DNA from 2 places in the Streptomyces sp. NPDC007084 genome. Region 2 is predicted to be linked to the other one. Evidence: riboswitches for the same ligand, from Rfam matches in the RefSeq annotation. Region 2 holds a riboswitch; the other holds the start of a gene.
The links. A riboswitch is a leader RNA that binds a small molecule or an ion and turns the genes downstream of it on or off. The one in region 2 is predicted to bind glycine.
Positions count from the first base shown of each region.

Region 1: linked by a shared signal. The riboswitch ahead of gcvP (aminomethyl-transferring glycine dehydrogenase) and the one ahead of gcvT (glycine cleavage system aminomethyltransferase GcvT) in region 2 are both predicted to bind glycine.

Region 1 covers NZ_JBEYFY010000070.1:21,540-31,740, forward strand. Annotated here, with positions in the region: gene gcvP (aminomethyl-transferring glycine dehydrogenase) at 1-2,173, opposite strand, end outside; glycine riboswitch at 2,351-2,446, opposite strand; gene AB0912_RS32245 (PRC-barrel domain-containing protein) at 2,577-2,948, shown strand; gene AB0912_RS32250 (DNA polymerase IV) at 2,870-4,507, opposite strand; gene AB0912_RS32255 (MerR family transcriptional regulator) at 4,584-5,258, opposite strand; gene AB0912_RS32260 (bifunctional nuclease family protein) at 5,474-5,947, opposite strand; gene AB0912_RS32265 (MerR family transcriptional regulator) at 6,034-6,786, opposite strand; gene AB0912_RS32270 (FHA domain-containing protein) at 6,829-7,788, opposite strand; gene AB0912_RS32275 (DUF881 domain-containing protein) at 7,849-8,688, opposite strand; gene AB0912_RS32280 (small basic family protein) at 8,694-9,026, opposite strand; gene AB0912_RS32285 (DUF881 domain-containing protein) at 9,023-9,928, opposite strand; gene AB0912_RS32290 (mannose-1-phosphate guanyltransferase) at 10,027-10,201, opposite strand, start outside.
Region 2 covers NZ_JBEYFY010000031.1:17,841-28,041, forward strand. Annotated here, with positions in the region: gene AB0912_RS23335 (enhanced serine sensitivity protein SseB) at 1-26, opposite strand, end outside; partial or broken gene AB0912_RS23340 (ATP-binding protein) at 96-476, opposite strand; partial or broken gene AB0912_RS23345 (ATP-binding protein) at 807-1,091, opposite strand; glycine riboswitch at 1,317-1,413, shown strand; gene gcvT (glycine cleavage system aminomethyltransferase GcvT) at 1,561-2,679, shown strand; gene gcvH (glycine cleavage system protein GcvH) at 2,973-3,350, shown strand; gene glyA (serine hydroxymethyltransferase) at 3,362-4,624, shown strand; gene AB0912_RS23365 (L-serine ammonia-lyase) at 4,882-6,249, shown strand; gene AB0912_RS23370 (AfsR/SARP family transcriptional regulator) at 6,378-7,226, opposite strand; gene AB0912_RS23375 (hypothetical protein) at 7,219-7,536, shown strand; gene AB0912_RS23380 (BTAD domain-containing putative transcriptional regulator) at 7,812-10,201, shown strand, end outside.

The DNA.
Region 1 (10,201 bases), on a different contig from region 2:
CCGGGCCGACGCCCGGACCGCCGCCGCCGTGCGGGATGCAGAACGTCTTGTGCAGGTTGAGGTGCGAGACGTCGCCGCCGAAGTGGCCCGGCTTGGCGAGACCCACCAGGGCGTTGAGGTTGGCTCCGTCGACGTAGACCTGGCCGCCGGCCTCGTGCACCTGGGCGCAGATGTCGGCGACATGCTCCTCGAACACACCGTGCGTGGACGGGTAGGTGATCATCAGCACCGACAGTTCGTCGCGGTACTGCTCGATCTTGGCGCACAGGTCCTCGACGTCGATCTCACCGTCGTCGGCCGTCTTCACGACGACGACCTTCATGCCGGCCATCACGGCGCTCGCGGCGTTGGTGCCGTGCGCGGAGGACGGGATGAGGCAGACCGTGCGCTGGTCGTCGCCGTTGGCACGGTGGTACCCGCGGACGGCCAGCAGACCGGCCAGCTCGCCCTGCGAACCGGCGTTGGGCTGCAGCGACACCTTGTCGTAGCCGGTGACCTCGGCGAGCTGGTCCTCCAGCTCGTGGATCAGCGTGAGGTAGCCCTCGGCCTGCGCGGCGGGCGCGAAGGGGTGGAGCTGCCCGAACTCGGGCCAGGTGACCGGCTCCATCTCCGTGGTCGCGTTGAGCTTCATCGTGCAGGAGCCCAGCGGGATCATGCCGCGGTCGAGCGCGTAGTCGCGGTCGGAGAGCCGGCGCAGGTAGCGCAGCATCGCGGTCTCGGAGCGGTGCTGGTGGAACACCGGGTGCGTGAGGTACTCGTCGGTGCGCAGCAGCGCGGCGGGGAGGGTGTCCTCGGCGCCCGCGTCCAGCGCCTCGATGTCGCCCTCGACGCCGAACGCGGTCCACACGGCGGTGAGCTGCGCGCGCGTGGTCGTCTCGTCGCAGGAGATGGACACGTGGTCGGCGTCCACACCGTGGAGGTTAACGCCGAGGTCGCGGGCGGCCTCCACGACCGCGGCGGCACGGCCCGGGACGCGCACGGTGAGCGTGTCGAAGTACGCGCCGTGCACGACCTCGACGCCTCCGGCGGTGAGCCCGGCGGCCAGGACGGTGGCGTAGCGGTGCGTGCGCCGCGCGATGGTGCGCAGCCCGTCCGGCCCGTGGTAGACGGCGTACATGCCGGCCATCACGGCCAGGAGCACCTGGGCCGTACAGATGTTGCTGGTGGCCTTCTCGCGGCGGATGTGCTGCTCGCGCGTCTGCAGGGCGAGGCGGTACGCCTTGTGCCCGTCGGCGTCGACGGACACGCCGACCAGCCGGCCGGGGAGGCTGCGGGCGAACTTCTCGCGCACCGCCATGTAACCGGCGTGCGGTCCACCGAAGCCCATCGGGACACCGAAGCGCTGCGTCGTACCGACGGCGATGTCGGCGTCGAGCTCGCCGGGCGAGGTGAGCAGGGTGAGGGCGAGCAGGTCGGCGGCGACGGTGACGACCGCGCCCAGCTCGTGCGCCTGGTCGATGAGCGGCTTGATGTCGCGTACGGCACCGGAGGCGCCCGGGTACTGGACCAGCACGCCGTTGATCTCGCGCCCGGTCAGGTCGGCCGGGATGCCGTCGGCGAGGTCGGCGACGACGACCTCGACACCGGTCGGCTCGGCGCGGGTCTGGATGACGGCGATGGTCTGCGGCAGGGCGTCCGCGTCGACCAGGAAGAGGCCCTTCTTGTTCTTGCCCATGCGCCGGGACAGCGCCATCGCCTCGGCGGCGGCGGTGCCCTCGTCGAGCAGCGAGGCGCCCGAGGTGGGCAGGCCGGTCAGCTCGGCGACGACGGTCTGGAAGTTCAGCAGCGCTTCGAGACGGCCCTGCGAGATCTCCGGCTGGTAGGGCGTGTAGGCCGTGTACCAGGCCGGGTTCTCCATGACGTTGCGCAGGATCACCGGCGGCGTGAAGGTGCCGTAGTAGCCGAGGCCGATCATCGAACCGAGCACCTGGTTGCGGTCCGCGAGGGAGCGCAGTTCGGCGAGTACCTCGGACTCGGTGCGCGCGGCCGGCAGGTTCAGGGCCTCGGCGTTCTTGATCACGTCCGGCACCGCGGCGGCCGTCAGCTCGTCGAGCGAGCCGTATCCGACCTGCGCGAGCATCTTGGCCCGGGCTTCGGAGTCGGGCCCGATGTGGCGCTGCTCGAAGAGGATTCCATGTTCGAGCGCGGAGAGCGGAATGCGAGGGGCGGTCATTGCGGAGGCCTCCTGGTCTGACGCGACCTTCGAGGGGTACCCCGGCACGGGTACCCCGACGGCCTCCCCCTCTGTCATCTCAACCTGAGAGCTTCACCGGTCCGTCCACTGACGTCCCGGCTTTCACCGTCGGTGAGAGCGGAGGCCAGCGGCACCCGCCCTGCTTTCCAGAGTGACCTCGTCCGTGCGGTACGTGAGCCTGAGAGATTCCGGGGAGGATTTGCTCCTTCGGCGCCTCCGGTGAAGTCTGGAGGACTCTCCCGCACGGGATCAGCAGCCGTTCGCCAGCCTACCAGCGGGGACAAGAGGCCGGTCTTCGAGTGGCCGCCATCACGAATGTGCTCTTTTGTAGTGCTTACGGATGTAGTGCTGACGGATGAGTTTGCGACCACGTGGAGGGACCGTGCAGACCGACATCGATCCGCGCAACCTGATCGGCCGCAAGGCGTTCGACCGCAAGGGCACCAAGATCGGCACCATCGACGAGGTCTATCTCGACGACGCGACCGGGGTCCCGGAGTGGGCGGCCATACGCACGGGGCTGTTCTCCAGGGACGCGTTCGTCCCCCTGGAGCCGAGCGAGATGGTCGAGGGGACCCTGCGCATCCCCTTCGACCGGGCCCTCATCAAGGACGCCCCCGACTTCGGCGTCGGCCGGCACCTCTCCCCCGAGCAGGAGCTGCAGCTCTACCACCACTACGGTCTGGACGTGGCGTCCCCTCCCCCGCCGCCGGACCGTGACTTCGGCCGGCTCGCGGGCTCCGAGGACGCCTGACCCCGACGCCCCTGACCGCCGGAACCCGAGAACTCCCCGGCTGCCTCAGCCGCCGCGCCTGAGCCCGACGCGGGGACAGTGGACTCCTCCGACATCTCCGTCGCCCCCGGTTCCGCCTCGGCCTGCGTCCGCCCGGGCTCCTCGGGTCTGCGCTCCACCAACGGGAGCGGATCGGCCGGTTCCAGGAGCGGATCGTCCGTCCGGAAGGTCCGCACCCGGCCCGGCGCCGAGTACGGCGTCTCGAACCGCACCGTGACCCGCCCCAGGCCGCTGCCCTGCACCCATCCGTGCCCGAACTCGGCGTGCCGGACGTCGTGCCCCGCGGGCCAGCGCCGCTCCGCGGCCGGTTGTTCGGCGCCGGCCGCGCGCCGCTCGGCCGCCGGCGGCTCGGTGCCGGCCTCCGGCGCGGAGTCAACGTCCCGCTCCTCCTCCACGTGCTCGTCCACCGACAGCTCCGCCGCCGCCACGGCTTCGGCGTCCGCCCGCGCCTGGGCCTGTGCGAACAGGTCCTCCTGCGTGTAGTCGGCGAGCCCGGAGACACCGACCCCGAGCAGCCTCACGCCCCCGGTCGTGTCCACGCCCTCCAGGAGGCGCGCGGCGGCCTCCCGGACGACCGCGGGATCGTCGGTGGGCCCACGCAGCGTCTCGGACCGGGTCAGCGTCGAGAAGTCGTACCGCCGCACCTTCAGGACGATGGTCCGCCCCGACAGCCCGGCCCCGCGCAGCCGCCGCACACAACGGTCCGCGAGCCGCGCCACTTCCAGACCCACCCGGATCCGGTCGTGGATGTCCACGTCGTAGGTGTCCTCGACGGACACCGACTTCGTCTCCCGCTCGGACACCACCGGCCGCTCGTCGTGAGCCAGCGCCATCGCGAACAGGGCGTGCCCATGGGCCTTCCCCAGCAGCCGCACCAGCTCGTCCTCACCCGCCTCGGCGATCTCCTCGACCGTGGTGATCCCGGCCCGGCGCAGATGGTCCCCGGTCGCCGGGCCGACACCCGGCAGGATGCGCACCGACATCGGCCCCAGCAGCTCCCGCTCGGTGCCCGGATCGATCAGCACCAGGCCGTCGGGCTTGGCCTGCTCCGAGGCGATCTTCGCGAGCATCTTGGAGGCGGCGAGCCCCACCGATCCCGTGAGCCCCGTGACAGCCCTGATGTCCGCCCGCAGCTTCGTCCCCGCCAGCCGCGCCGAGCGCTCGTCCCAGGCCGTGCCGCCCGCCTCCAGGTCCACGAACGCCTCGTCCAGGCTGAGCGGCTCCACGAGCGGCGACAGGGCCCGCAGCAGGCCCATCACTTGCTCGCTGATCTCCCGGTAGAGACTGAAGCGCGGCACCAGATAGGCGGCGTTCGGCGCGCGGCGGCGCGCCTGGGCCATCGGCATCGCCGAGTTCACCCCGAACACGCGCGCCTCGTACGAGGCGGTGGAGACGACTCCGCGCGGCCCGAGTCCGCCCACGACGACGGCCTTGCCGCGCAGGCTCGGCTTGGACGCCTGCTCCGCCGAGGCGAAGAAGGCATCCATGTCGAGATGCAGGATCGTGGGCGCGGTTCTCACATGTCCGATGCTGCCCTACGCCACTGACAATGCCCCGGCGGCGCCGGGGCATCACGTCAGTCGAAGGCGGTCGGAGTCACACGGCCCGGTTGCGCCTGCGGGCCAGTTCGTCGGCCGGGTTGTGGGCGACGAGCGTCTCCCCGGTGTCCACCCGCTCTCCGTGGAGCTGTGAGAGGGCGCTCTCGACGTCCCGCCACACCACGCCCACGGCGATACCGAAGACGCCCTGGCCGCCCTGGAGCAGGGCGTGCACCTCGTCGGGAGAGGTGCACTCGTAGACCGTCGCACCGTCGCTCATCAGCGTCATGCGCTCCAGGTCCCGGAAGCCGCGCTCCCTGAGGTGCTGGACCGTGGTGCGGATGTTCTGAAGCGAGACCCCGGTATCCAGGAACCGCTTGACGATCTTCAGAACCACCACGTCACGGAAGCTGTAGAGCCGCTGTGTCCCGGAGCCGTAGGCGGGCCGCACGCTGGGCTCGACCAGGCCGGTGCGGGCCCAGTAGTCCAACTGGCGGTAGGTGATGCCCGCGGCGGCACACGCCGTGGGCCCCCGGTAGCCGACCTCCTCGGGAACAGCCCCTCCCTCGTCGGACACTGCCTCCGGCCGCCGCGGAACGTGATCGGCCGCGCCGCCGTGCTGGAGATGCCCCCTGCTCGAGTCGAGCCGAGAGCTTGGGGGAGGGTACGGGCCGCTCTCTCCCAGACCGCGTCCGGGAGCACCCCCAGCCGTACCGTCGCCGCTGCTTCTCACGCCGACCTCCGTCCTTGACCTGCCCTCTCGACGGTAGGCAGTCACCAGGGGCGCGTCAACGATCGCCACACTCGGCACGCCGAGTGATAATCACCCAAGGAGTGGTTTGTCGTGTCCTACCGCGGGGAAAGGCTAGCCGAATGCGCTCGGCACGGGCCGCGGCACACCACACGCGCCGCGGGCAAATGCCGCCGAGAGCTGCCGGGCCCCGGGCGTCACTGGCTGTTGGTGCCGAAGTCCTCGGGCGAGATCTGGTCGAGGAACTCGCGGAACTTCTCCACCTCGTCCTCCTGCTCGTCGGGGATCGCGATCCCGGCGTCGTCCAGCACGCCGTCACTGCCGTAGATCGGCGTTCCGGTGCGCAGGGCGAGCGCTATGGCGTCGGAGGGACGCGCGCTGACCTCGACCCCGCTGGCGAAGACCAGCTCGGCGTAGAACACACCGTCACGAAGGTCCGTGATCCGTACTTCGGTGAGCTCCTGGCCGACTGCCTCCAGCACGTCCTTGAACAGATCGTGGGTCAGCGGTCGTGCGGGGGCCATGCCCTGCTGGGCGAAGGCGATCGCCGTCGCCTCCCCCGGTCCGATCCAGATGGGGAGGTAGCGGTCGCCTCCCACTTCACGCAGAAGCACGATCGGTTGGTTGGAGGGCATTTCCACCCGGACACCTACGACATCGAGCTCGTTCACACAGCAACCCTAGGCCGTGCCCGGGACGTTTGGGTAGTCGGGCACAGAACGGGTGCCCGATCGACCGGCGCGGCGGACGCGCCGGATCAGGGAAGTCGTACGCCCAGCGCGGTCTGCACGAGTGCCGCGTGCAGCTTCACGGTGAGCCCCGCCAGCTCCTTCGCACGGGCCTCGGCGTGCGCCCGGGTCTGCGGGTTGCGATGGCGCCGCAGCGGGGCCACCACCTGGTCCACCAGGCCCGCGTCGCGCTCGGCCGCCGCCTTCATCGCCCTGAGGTGGCGCGGTTCGATCCCGAACCGCCCCAGCTCCACCACGAGGGCGGCGACGGTCACCGCCTCGGCGTCGTACACACCGTCGGGCAGGGGGCCGATCAGGCCGTACGACTCCCACTCGGCGAGTTCCTGCTCGCCGATCTCCGCGGCGGCCAGCAGCTCGGCACGGCCCACACGAGCCACCGTGGGGCCCTCCGGCTCACCGTAGAGGTCTCCGCCGGGTTCTCCGTCACCGGAGTCCCGCTGACGGCCCACAGCGGGCAGCCGCACCTGCTCACCGCGCTCCAGGGCGTCCAGATGCTCACGGATCACCTTGAGCGGCAGGTAGTGGTCGCGCTGCATCCTCAGGACGTGACCGAGGCGCTCGACGTCGCCGGCGCTGAACTTTCGATACCCGGAAGGGGTCCGCCGCGGCTCGACGAGCCCCTCCGACTCCAGAAACCTGATCTTGGAGATGGTTACTTCGGGAAACTCGTCACGCAGCACGCTCAGCACCGCGCCGATGCTCATCAGACCGCTGTCCGCGGCGGTGCCGCTGCCGGCACCGCCGCTCGGTGTTTGAAGCATGGACATTCCCTCGGTGTCCCCCCGGACGGAGTTGGGGGAGGGTCAGACGCCCCGCTGGCTCGCGTAGAACACCAGCCGGTACTTGCCGATCTGCACCTCGTCACCGTTCGACAGCGCGACCTGGTCGATCCGCTCCCGGTTGACGTACGTCCCGTTCAGGCTGCCGACGTCGGCGACGGTGAACGAGCCGTCCGCCACGCGACGGAACTCCACATGCCGGCGCGACACGGTCACGTCGTCGAGGAAGATGTCGCTCTGCGGATGACGGCCGGCCGTGGTCAGGTCGCCGTCCAGCAGGAAGCGGCTGCCCGAGTTGGGGCCGCGGCGCACCACCAGGAGCGCCGAGCCGAGCGGCAGCGCGTCGACCGCCGCCTGGGCCTCCGGGGAGAGCATCGGCGACGGCGTCTGGCCCGTCACCTCCGCGTCGTAGGCCTCGATACCGGAGATGGAGATCGTGGACGTCGTCTCGGAGGGGCGCTCGGCGCCGCCCCGCAGCGGTGCACCACAGTTGGAGCAGAACCGGCTGTTCTCCGCGTTCCGGTTCCCGCACCTCGTACAGACCAGGGCCGACATGGACGGATCCTCCTGCCGCGGCTGCCCACCAGGGGCATGGGACGCATACGGATCGGAGGCGAACCCTCCACCCGAGCTTGAGGCTGACGGTTCCCCGAAACCTATGCGGCCGGACTGGGCAGGGTCAACAGACGGCGCGCCGGGACCGGCGGCGCCGCCGACCTGGTCGCGGAAGAGCGGGCGGTCGCCGCTCTGGGGCTCCCCCGCGTCTCCCTGGCGCGGTGCACGGTGACGGGCGGTCGCGTTGTCACCGCTGCCCTCTCGCGTGCTCTTGCCGAACAACTTCGCAAACAACTTCACGGGCGATTCCCCTTGACCGAAACAGACCCGCCCGTGGGGCAGGACGAACACTGATTGAACACACCGGTCGACCCGGACATCCTCACAACGTCCGTATCCACCAGACAGTTTCCACCACGCACCACCCATTCGGTGCGCCGACCCCCCGCAACCTCATGCCCTCGCCCGGCGGACCTCATGCGGCCCGCCTCACGGGGAGGACGACCGAGCGTAGTCAGGCCGCTCCGCCGGTCGCAAGGCATCCACAACGATCTTCGTCGAACGCTCCACCGTGACGGTGGCCTGCTCCTTCTCCAGCGTCTGCACCACACCCCCCGGAATGTTCAGCGCCGGCTCCAGGTCCTGCGGCTTGCCGATGACCTTGAAACGATAGGGCTGGGTGATCTTGTTCCCGTCGACCTTCACTCCGCTTCCGGAGTCGGCCAGATAGGTACCGGCGACCACCCGCACTCCGTCCACCTGGATCGCCTCCGCGCCCGCGGCGCGCAGCTCCTGGATCGCGTCGAGCAGCATGTCCGCCTTGACCGTGCCCTTCGTGTCGTTGATCGTCAGCGTGATGCCGGGGCCCTGGGCGGCCACGGTGCCCGCGAGGATGCCGAGTTGCTTCTCCTTCTCGACCGTCTGCTTGCGGGCCTCCTCGGCCTGGTCCGAGCTGTTCTCCAGCTCGGTGCGCTGGTCCTCCAGCCCCTGCTTCTCGTCTTCAAGACGCTGAGTGCGGTTGTCGAGTTCATCGAGGATGCGGACGAGATCTTCCTGCCGCGCTCCGCGCAGGGCGCTGTTCCCGTCGCTGTTGGACGCCACCTGGACGGCCAGGCCGAAACCGAGGCCGAACAGCAGCACGGCGACGATCAGTTGGGCCCGCGACACGCGCGGCGGCCACAGCCCCTTGATCAGGCGCTCCCGGCCGGCCGACGACGGCCGGGGGCTCGCCTCCGGCTGCTGCGGCTCGGCGGCCTGCGCGGTGGCGGGGACCTCTTCGGGCAGCTCTCTGCGCAGCGGGTTCCCGGCGTTCTCGTCTTCGCTGTTCATCGGCCTCACGCCCGGAAGACGTGCCGGCGGATCGCGGCGGCGTTGGAGAAGATGCGAATACCGAGGACGACGACGACACCCGTGGAGAGCTGGGCGCCCACGCCCAACTTGTCGCCCAGGAAGACGATCAACGCGGCGACGACGACGTTCGACAGGAACGAGACCACGAAGACCTTGTCGTCGAAGATGCCGTCGAGCATCGCCCGCAGTCCGCCGAACACGGCGTCGAGCGCCGCCACGACGGCGATCGGCAGGTACGGCTCGACAACCACCGGAACCTCGGGCCGGACCAACAATCCAGCCACGACGCCCACGACGAGGCCCAGTACGGCGATCACGATGTGCCCTTCTCTGTGCTCGGCTCTGCTGTACGTACGATCACACTCGGTGCGGCGGGCAACCGGACGTCGTCCTCGGCGGAAATGCTGGTCCGGATGCCGTAGTTCTCCTGCAAGGCATGCAGATACAGCCCGTCGGCGCTGTCCTGGAACCTGGTGCTGAGCCGCTGGCCGTCCCCCACCGCGAGCACCGTGTACGGCGGCACCAGCGGCTTGTTGTCGACCAGTATCGCGTCACCGGCCGCCCGGATGGCCGAGAGGGCGGTCAGCCGCTGCCCGTTGACGGAGATCGCCTCTGCGCCCGACTCCCACAGGCCGTTGACCACGCGCTGCATGTCGCGGTCCCGCACGCGTCCGGTGTCGGAGAATCCCGACGTCTCCCGCGGATTGGTCCCGTCCCCGCCGGTGCTGGCTTCCTTGGCGTCGTTCACGACGAGCTTGATGCCCGGGCCGTGCACATCGGTGGCGCCGGAAAGGATGCCGACCAGATCGGCCTGTTCGCCGCCCGTCTTCTTCAGTGCCTCGCGCTGGCGTGCGCTCACGTCGGCCCGCAGGGTGTCGACGTTCTTCTCCAGCTTGTCCGCCGTCGCCGACTCGCGCTCGATGCGGTCGATGAGTTCCTGCCGCTCCTTGGCGACGACGGGGGCCGCGATCCGCGCGTTCGCCGCTCCGACGGTGACCACGAGCGCGGCGAGCACCAGGCCCGCCGCAAGACCGAGCTTCGCCCTCACCGTCTTCGGAAGACCGCCGTCTCCCGCGGCCTTCTTGCGGGCGGCGGCTTCGGCGTACCCGTCGTCAAGGCTGTGATCCATGACGTTGGTGAGCAGCGACATGGAGGCGTCCGGGCGCGACGGGCGCGGGGCGCTGCTCCGATCGGGGGGCTGCTGCGGCATGCCGCACATCGTCGCACGTCGCGGGTGCTACCTCCGAATGGCCCCACCGGCGTGCCGGACAGGCCCCCTTGGGGGCACTTGTCCGACACGCACGGGTGAAGGGTGTTTCAGCGGCCGGCGCTGTCCACGACGGCGGCCCACTCGTCCAGCAGGGCCTCGGCGGAGGCGTCGTCCGGTCCCTCGGCCCACAGGTGGGTGACCGCCTCGGCCGGGTCGGGCAGCACCATGACCCAGCGTCCGTCGGCCTCCACGACCCGTACGCCGTCCGTCGTGTCCACGGAG
Region 2 (10,201 bases):
GGATGTGCCTGTGCCGGGAAGTCCATCTGTCTCTACCGCCTGCGTCGAACCGCTGTTCCGGCTGGAAAGGTTAGTGGGGTGAGGCGCCCGGCCGGTCAGGGGCCGAAGTCGATCCCGCGCAGCACGTCCGCCGCCGCCCGGTCGATGAGGATCGCCGAGCCGCAGCCCTCCGGCAGATCGCTGCGCTCCACGGAGCGCAGCAGCCGGGCGACCGCGGCGCGGTGGCGGGCGAAGGCGTAGCGCGAGACGCCCCGGCCGCGCTCGCGCTGGCCGTCCAGCGCGGTGTCCGGGGCGACGTCGAGCAGCAGCAGGTGCAGGGTGCCGCCCCGGCGGCGCGCCTCGCGGACCAGCCAGCGGCGCACCCAGGCCTGGGTACCGCAGTCGTGCACCACCACCCCGCCCTCGGCGCGCAGCGCCCGACGCAGCCCGGCGTAGTGCGCGAGCCGGACGAGGGGGCGGTAGAGCGCGTACGGGAGCAGGGGGGCCGGGCGGCTGCTGTCGGTCGGGAGGGGTGCTGTCCGGCCACCCTCCGCCGACAGGAGTGCTGTCCGGCCACCCTCCGCCGACAGGGGAGCCGCGCGGTCGCCGTCCGCCGGCAGGGGAGCTGTCCGGCCGCCCTCCGCCGAGAGGGGAGCCGCGCGGCCGCCGCCCGCCGGCAGGGGTGCTGTCCGGCCGCCGCCCGTCGAAGGGGCAGCCGTGCGGTCGCCGCCTGACGGCAGGGGGGCGGCCGGCACGCCGTCCGTCGGCAGAGGAGCGGTCTTGCTGCCGTTCCTCGGCGGGCGGGCCGTCCGGGTGCGCCGGAGCGGGCGGGCCAGCCGGGCGTCCCAGCGGTCGCGGGTGTCCTGCGAGTCGACCCGCACGCCCGCGACGGCCCGCCGCATCAGGGTCGACTTGCCGCTGCCGGGCAGTCCGGTGACCACGACGAGGTCGCGGGGACCGAAGCGCAGGCGGTGCGGGCTGTGTCCGGCGCGGTCCCGAAGGTCGCGGACGACGCCCGCCGGGAGCGGCACGCAGGCCTCCCGGGCCGGTGCGCCGGGCTGTTCGGGCAGCGCGAGGCCCGAGGTCGTCGCGTACGCCGTGGTCCTGTTCACCGTGGCCGTCCTCCCCTCGGGACCCTCGGACGCGGGGTCCCGTCCCCTCGATGTCCCCTCGGTGCGGGGCCCCACCCCGCGTCGTCCCCGCCGAGTGTAAAGAGAAGGTAATGCGCGGCGCTTCCCGTTTCTGTGCGCGGACTGCCACAGCCCGGTTACAGAGGCGGACTGCCCTGATCGGACGGGGCGTGCAATGATGGCCGCGCCAACTGCATACCGGCCGCTTGAATCCGCGCGGGAGAGTCCTGGGTACGTGTACCCGGGCGCCGAAGGAGCAAGTCCCTCCCTTGAATCTCTCAGGCCCCGTTACCGCGCGGGCGAGGCACATCTGAAAAGCGGGCCGCTCTCCGGTGGCTCCACCCAAGGTGCAAGTCGGGATCACCGTTTCGCGGGGTCCTGATGAACCTCTCAGGTTCCGATGACAGATGGGGAGGATCGACCTCGCCGTCATGCCTTGGGAGCCCCACCGATGAGCAGCACCACCCCCCGTCTCACCGCGCTCGACGCCCTGCACCGCTCGCTGGGTGCGACGATGACCGACTTCGCGGGCTGGGACATGCCGCTGCGCTACGGCTCGGAGCGCGACGAGCACCTCGCCGTCCGTACGAAGGCCGGCCTCTTCGACCTCTCCCACATGGGCGAGATCACCGTCACCGGCCCGCAGGCCGCCGAACTCCTCGCCTTCGCGCTGGTCGGCAACATCGCCACCGTCGGCGTCGGCCGCGCCCGCTACACGATGATCTGCCAGGAGGACGGCGGCATCCTGGACGACCTGATCGTCTACCGGCTCGCCGAGCACGAGTTCATGGTCGTGGCGAACGCCTCCAACGCCCAGGTGGTGCTGGACGCGCTGACCGGGCGCGCCGCCGGGTTCGACGCCGAGGTGCGCGACGACCGGGACGCGTACGCGCTGATCGCCGTGCAGGGCCCGGAGTCGCCCGGCATCCTCGCCTCGCTCACCGACGCGGACCTGGACGGCCTGAAGTACTACGCGGGCCTGCCGGGCACCGTGGCCGGCGTCCCGGCGCTGATCGCCCGCACCGGCTACACCGGTGAGGACGGCTTCGAGCTGTTCGTCGCGCCCGCCGACGCCGAGAAGGTGTGGCAGGCGCTGACCGACGCGGGGGCGCCCGCCGGGCTGATCCCGTGCGGTCTGTCCTGCCGCGACACGCTGCGCCTGGAGGCGGGCATGCCGCTGTACGGGCACGAGCTGACCACCGCGCTGACCCCGTTCGACGCGGGGCTCGGCCGGGTCGTGAAGTTCGAGAAGGAGGGCGACTTCGTGGGGCGCGCCGCGCTCCGGGAGGCCGCCGACCGCGCCGAGCAGAACCCGCCGCGGGTCCTGGTCGGCCTGATCGCCGAGGGGCGCCGGGTGCCGCGCGCCGGGTACCCGGTCGTCGCCGGCGGCCAGGTCGTCGGCGAGGTCACCTCCGGCGCCCCCTCCCCCACGCTGGGCAAGCCGATCGCGATGGCGTACGTGGACGCCGCGCACGCCGCGCCGGGCAGCACCGGTGTCGGCGTGGACATCCGGGGCACGCATGAGCCCTACGAGGTCGTGGCGCTGCCGTTCTACAAGCGCCGGAAGTGACACTGGTCCGCACCGGCGGGCCGTGACGGCGGCCGGTACGGACGACCGGTCCGGGCAGCCGATACGGACGAGCGGTCCGGGCCACCAGTCCGGACGACCGGTACGGACGACCAGCCCGGGTCGGACCACCGGTCCAGGGGCTCCCCGGATCACGCTCCCGGGATCACCGGCCCGTACGGACCACGGGCGTCGCGGCTTTCGCGGCGCCGGGCGGCGGCGCCCCGGGCGGGCCCGTCCGCACGACAGACTCCCCCTTTCATCAGCACTCCCCCGCGTACAGGAGAATTCAGGCCATGAGCAACCCCCAGCAGCTCCGCTACAGCAAGGAGCACGAGTGGCTGTCCGTCGTCGAGGACGGCGTGGCGACCGTGGGCATCACCGAGTTCGCGGCGAACGCGCTCGGCGATGTCGTCTACGCCCAGCTTCCGGAGGTCGGTGACACGGTGACCGCGGGCGAGTCCTGCGGCGAGCTGGAGTCGACCAAGTCGGTCAGCGACCTCTACTCCCCCGTCGGCGGCGAGGTCGTCGAGGCCAACCAGGACGTGGTGGACGACCCGTCGCTGGTGAACTCGGCCCCCTTCGAGGGCGGCTGGCTGTTCAAGGTCCGCGTCGCCGACGAGCCCGAGGACCTGATGTCCGCCGACGAGTACGCCGCGTTCACCGCCGGCTGAGGAGTCACCGCATGTCGCTTCTGAACACCTCCCTGCACGAGCTGGACCCGGACGTCGCCGCCGCCGTCGACGCCGAGCTGCACCGCCAGCAGTCCACCCTGGAGATGATCGCCTCGGAGAACTTCGCTCCGGTCGCGGTCATGGAGGCCCAGGGCTCGGTCCTGACCAACAAGTACGCCGAGGGCTACCCCGGCCGCCGCTACTACGGCGGCTGCGAGCACGTCGACGTGGTCGAGCAGATCGCCATCGACCGGGTGAAGGCCCTGTTCGGCGCCGAGCACGCCAACGTCCAGCCGCACTCGGGCGCGCAGGCCAACGCCGCCGCGATGTTCGCGCTGCTCAAGCCGGGCGACACGATCATGGGTCTGAACCTCGCGCACGGCGGGCACCTCACCCACGGCATGAAGATCAACTTCTCCGGCAAGCTCTACGACGTCGTCGCCTACCACGTGGACGACGAGACCGGCCAGGTCGACATGGCCGAGGTCGAGCGGCTCGCCAAGGAGTCCCGCCCGAAGCTGATCGTCGCCGGCTGGTCCGCGTACCCGCGTCAGCTCGACTTCGCGGAGTTCCGGCGGATCGCCGACGAGGTGGGCGCGTACCTCATGGTCGACATGGCGCACTTCGCCGGTCTGGTGGCCGCGGGTCTGCACCCGAACCCGGTGCCGCACGCCCATGTCGTCACGACGACCACCCACAAGACCCTCGGCGGCCCGCGCGGCGGCGTGATCCTCTCGACCGCCGAGCTGGCCAAGAAGATCAACTCGGCGGTCTTCCCCGGTCAGCAGGGCGGTCCGCTGGAGCATGTGATCGCGGCCAAGGCCGTCGCCTTCAAGGTCGCCGCCACGGACGACTTCAAGGAGCGCCAGCAGCGCACGCTGGAGGGGGCGCGCATCCTGGCCGAGCGGCTGGTCCAGGACGACGCGAAGGCCGTGGGCGTGGACGTGCTGTCCGGCGGCACGGACGTGCACCTGGTCCTGGTCGACCTGCGCGACTCCGCGCTGGACGGGCAGCAGGCCGAGGACCGTCTCCACGAGGTCGGCATCACGGTCAACCGCAACGCCGTCCCGAACGACCCGCGTCCGCCGATGGTCACCTCCGGTCTGCGCATCGGCACGCCGGCCCTCGCCACCCGCGGCTTCACCGCCGAGGACTTCACCGAGGTCGCCGACATCATCGCCGAGGCGCTGAAGCCGTCCTACGACGCCGAGTCCCTGAAGGCCCGGGTGTCCGCCCTGGCCGGCAAGCACCCGCTGTACCCCGGCCTGGCGTAGTTCCGCCCGGTTCCGGTCGTACGTTTTTCACTCGTACGTTTTTCCCGCGTACGGTTCTGTTCGTACGGTTCGTTCCGTACGGGCCGACGTTCCGTTCCCGCGTACGTTCCGACGTGCGTTTCGACGTTCGTTTCGACGTTCCGCACGGGCGTCCGGGGCACCGCACACTGGAGGCAGCGCGCGGTGCCCCGTCCCATGCAGTCCCGCACCACCCCCGCCGGACAACGGCGTCCGGCGAAACCACCAAGGAGTTCCCCGTGGCCATCTCGGTCTTCGACCTGTTCTCGATCGGCATCGGCCCGTCCAGCTCCCACACGGTGGGCCCGATGCGCGCCGCCCGGATGTTCGCCCGGCGGCTGCGCAACGAGGAGCTGCTGGCACAGGTCACCTCGATACGCGCCGAGCTGTACGGCTCCCTGGGCGCGACCGGCCACGGCCACGGCACCCCCAAGGCGGTGCTGCTCGGCCTGGAGGGCGCCTCTCCCCGTACGGTCGACGTGGAGGGCGCGGACGAGCGGGTGGAGCGGATCAAGTCGTCCGGGCGGCTCGACCTGCTCGGCGAGCACGAGATCGGCTTCTCCTTCGACGACGACCTGGTGCTGCACCGCCGCAAGGCCCTGCCCTACCACGCGAACGGCATGACGGTCTTCGCCTACGACGCCGCCGGTGAGCTGGTCCTGGAGAAGACGTACTACTCGGTGGGCGGCGGCTTCGTGGTGGACGAGGACGCCGTCGGCGAGGACCGCATCAAGCTGGACGACACCGTTTTGAAGTACCCGTTCCGCACGGGTGACGAGCTGCTGCGGCTGACCCAGGAGACCGGTCTGTCGATCTCCGCGCTGATGCTGGAGAACGAGCGGGCCTGGCGCACCGAGGAGGAGATCCGCGAGGGGCTTCTCGCGATCTGGCGTGTGATGCAGGCGTGCGTGTCGCGCGGCATGTCCCGCGAGGGCATCCTGCCGGGCGGCCTCAAGGTCCGCCGGCGCGCCGCCCACTCGGCCCGCCAGCTCCGCGCCGAGGGCGATCCGCTGGCCCACGCGATGGAGTGGATCACCCTCTACGCGATGGCGGTCAACGAGGAGAACGCGGCGGGCGGCCGGGTGGTGACCGCCCCGACCAACGGCGCGGCCGGCATCATCCCGGCGGTGCTGCACTACTACATCAACTTCGTGCCGGGTGCCGACGAGGAGGGCGTCGTACGGTTCCTGCTCGCGGCCGGTGCCATCGGCATGCTCTTCAAGGAGAACGCGTCCATCTCCGGCGCCGAGGTCGGCTGCCAGGGCGAGGTCGGCTCGGCCTGCTCGATGGCGGCCGGCGCCCTCGCCGAGGTCCTGGGCGGCAGCCCCGAGCAGGTGGAGAACGCCGCCGAGATCGGCATGGAACACAACCTCGGCCTGACCTGCGACCCGGTCGGCGGCCTGGTCCAGATCCCCTGCATCGAGCGCAACGGCATGGCCGCGGTGAAGGCCGTGACGGCGGCGAAGATGGCCATGCGCGGCGACGGCTCCCACAAGGTCTCCCTGGACAAGGTGATCAAGACCATGAAGGAAACGGGCGCCGACATGAGCGTCAAGTACAAGGAGACGGCCCGGGGCGGGCTCGCGGTGAACATCATCGAGTGCTAGACGGACGGACCCTGACCACGGAGTTCGCGCCTTTGCGAACTGCCGGGGTCTGGTCTTCCCGCCCCGCGGACGGGTCCTGCCCGCTCGCACCGCGGAACAGAACCGGCACGTGAGCGCCGGGAGGCCGGTTATCCGGCGCTGGTCACGGCGTGCGCCTCGTGGGACCCGCGCGGGGCGGCGAACACCTCGTGTCCTGCCGAACGGGACGGACCGGAGGCAAGGATGGAGAGCTGGACCCTGACGAGTGCGGCCGAGGGCTCCAGACCGAGATCCCGCGACAAGGCCGTCCGCAGGCGCTGATAGGCGCTGAGCGCCTCGCCACGGCGCCCGGAGCGATACAGGGCGAGCATGAACTGTCCGCACAGGTTCTCGTGGGTGGGGTAGCGGCTGACGAGGGCGGTCAGCTCGGCAAGCAGTTCCCGATGCCGGCCAAGGCGCAGCGTGACGTCGACGCGCTGCTCCAGCACGCCGAGCCGGCTCTCCTCCAGCCGGGCGGCCTGGGGTTCCAGATGGGGTCCCGTGCGGACATCGGCGAGGACCCGGCCGGTCCACAGGGCCAGTGCCTCGCTCAGCCTTCGGACGGCCCGCGGGTAGTCCCCGGCGTCCACGGCCCGGTACCCGGCGCCCGCGAGCCGCTCGAACTCCCGGACGTCGCTGCGCCCTTCACCGGTCCTGAGGAGATAGCCGCCGGGCACGGTCACCAGAATGTCCTTGGCGGAGCGCGGAGCGGCATCGTGTGCCTGCCGCAGAGCCGCGCCGATCAGCTCGCGAAGTTGCAGGACGTAGTTCTGCAGGATGGTGCGGGCCCTGAGCGGCGGAGTGGCACCCCAGAGTTCCTCGATCACCGTGGCGGCCGGGACGGCCTGGTCGGCGTTGAGCGCCAGCAGAGCAAGCACCTGCCGTGGTTTGGGGGCGGTCGGCGTGACCGAGATGCCTTGCTCGCGTACCACCAGTGCGCCGAGTAGATCGATGTCCACGCTGCTTTCCCATCTCTTCGGACAGTCCGTCCAGCGCTCGGCCGAGGCGGCGGGTACGTGGAACCTGGCGGAGCCGGCTTTGGCTCATCCCCACGGGTTGTGCTGCGTGACGTTTCCGGTGTCTCCGCCGGCCGCCGACGCCTCCTGTACCGTGACGGCGGCCGTCGCTCGTGGTGCGCACGCGATCGTCGAGGTGATGACGAGAGGAATCGCGCACGCCACGAGAAGCGACCAGTTTCTGACCATGTTCATGGTTTCACTCTCCCGGAGTCCGGCCTTGCGGCGGCTGTTGAAGACGCCTAGAGCCTGACAGGACGTGCCATCGGGTCACGATCGATGAAAGTGGCCGAAACAATAGGGAGCCGATAGCGCCCCGACCACCTGCGAAAAACGCGCATCATGGCGAGAAACGCTCTGTAGACAAGCTTTCCCGGCCCTGTTGTGAAAAGGCATCACGCCAGGTCATGCGCGTTTCGGCAACGAGGAGTCTCAGCCTCCGGCTGGTTCGTTGACTCGGTCACCGGCGAATCTCTAGAGTTCCCTGAGCTGTGCACGTTCTTGGGGGGAAGCAACGTGGAGCAGAACATGCCCGGGGCTGACAGGAAGATCGGCGTGCCCGAAGTCCGGTTCGGTATCCTCGGCCCTCTTCACGCAAGCGTCGGCCCGACTCCGCTGAAACTCGGCGGCACGCGCCAGCGGATCGTACTCGCCACTCTCCTGCTCAACGCCAACCAGGTCGTGAGTCCGGAACGGCTGATCAGCGCCGTGTACGGACAGACTCCGCCCGCGACGGCGCGCGCCCAGGTCCAGATAACCGTCTCCGGCCTGCGGCGCCTGTTCGACGCCCACGGTGCCGAGGACGTCATCAGCACGCATCCTCACGGCTACCTGGTCCGCGCGGACGGGCAGACCCTTGACGCGCTGCGGTTCGACACGCTCGTCGTAAAGGCGCGCACGCTGCATGACGGAGGGCGGCTGGAGGAGGCGGCGACCACGTACCGTCAGGCACTTGGACTGTGGCGCGGAGCCCCGCTCGAAGGCATTCCCGGCGAGGCGGTCGAGTCCAGCGCCGGCCGGCTCGTCGAGCAGCGCATCACCGCCGCCGAGGAGCACATCCGGCTTGGACTCGCACTTGGCCGGCATCTGACGTTCGTCGGTGAACTCTTCCATCTGGTCGCGCAGTTTCCGCTGCGCGAGCGACTGCGTGGCTTGCTCATGCTGGCTCTCTACCGATCCGGCCGCCAAGCGGAGGCACTCAGCGTCTACCGCGAGGCCCGCAAACTCATGCTGGAGGAACTGGGCGTGGAACCCGACGTCCGGTTGCGGCAGCTCGAGCACTCCATCCTGGTCACGGACCCGCGGCTCGATCTCCCGGACAGCCGCGCGGTGACGGCGGACGGCAGTGCGCCCACCGTTGCCGACGCGCCGGAGATGCTGCCCGCCGCCGTCGCCGACTTCTCGGGGCGGGAGCGCCTGGTCGCCGAAGTCCGCGAACTCCTCGTGTCGTTCCACGGCAGGTCCGCCCTGGCGGTGCCCATCGTGACGCTCGTCGGCAAGCCCGGGGTGGGCAAGACCGCCGTGGCCGTCCATCTCGGCCACGAGGTCGCCGCGGACTTCCCCGACGGCCGGCTCTTCGCGGACCTGCACGGTGGAGGCTCCGCCGCGGTGTCGCCCGCCCAGGTGCTCGAACGTTTCCTGCGCGCACTGGGGGTCAAGGGCACGGCGATTCCCGAGGACATCGAGGAGCGGGCCGAGATGTACCGTGCCCTCCTGGCGAAGCGGCGGGTGCTGGTCGTTCTCGACAATGTCGCCGAGGAGAGCCAGATCAGGCTGCTTCTGCCCGGCAAGCCCTCCTGCGCGGTCATCATCACCAGCCGGGGACACATAGGCGGCCTCGCCGGAGCGGTACGGGTGGACGTCCCGACCTTCGCGCCGAAGGAGTCGGCCTATCTCCTCGGCCGCATACTGGGCACCCAACGTGTCACGGACGAGCAGGAGGCCACGCGGACCCTCGCCGATCTGTGCGGGCACCTCCCGCTGGCGTTGCGTATCGCCGGGGCCCGCCTGGCCGCCCGGCCCCACTGGGCGATAGCCGAGCTGGTGGAACGTCTGGCGGACGAGACCCGCCGGCTGGACGAGCTCGACTACGCGGACGTCGGCATCCGGGCCGGGCTCTCCCTCACCTACGACAGTCTGCGCGAGGACGCCCGGCGTCTGTTCCGGCTGCTGGCCATCCTGGAGGAGGGGCCCTTCTCCCTCTGGGCCGTCATGGCGCTCCTCGACCTTCCCGAGCAGGCGGTGCACGATCTGGTCCACGAGCTGATGGACGCGCAGCTCCTGGACACCGTCGGAGTGGGGACCGGACACCACCGGCAGTACCGGCTCCACAGCCTCATCCGGCTCCTCGCCCGGGAGCGGCTGGCCACCGAGGAGACCACGGAGGCCCGCGAGGCCGCTGTCCGCCGGGTGCTCGGCTGCTTCCTCTTCCTGCTGTCGAAGGCCCGAGAACGCGAGTACGGACAGGACGTACTGATCCGGGGCCGTGACGTGTATCTGTACCCGCTGCCCGACGCCTTGGTGGACCGGATTCTCGCCGATCCTCTCCGGTGGTTCTCCCGAGAGCGCTCCTCGCTGCTCGCCCATGTCCGCCAGGCCTCCATGATGGGGTTCAGCGAGCACTGCTGGGGGCTCGCCGTCACCGCGGTGACGTTCCTGGAGACCCAGGCGTGCCTCGACGACTGGCGCGACACCAGCGAGGCCGCGCTCGCCGCCAGCCGGGGGGCGGGCGATCGCCTGGGAGAGGCGGCGACGCTCCACTCGCTCGGTTCCCTCGCCGTGAACAAGCAGGACTTCGCCCGCGCCGAGACCCACTTACTGGAGTCCGCCACGATCTTCGAGGAGATCGGCGAACAACTCGGGGGCGCCCTCGCCACCCGTGGCCTGGGGTACCTGGCCCGGCTCCGCGGCCGGCACGA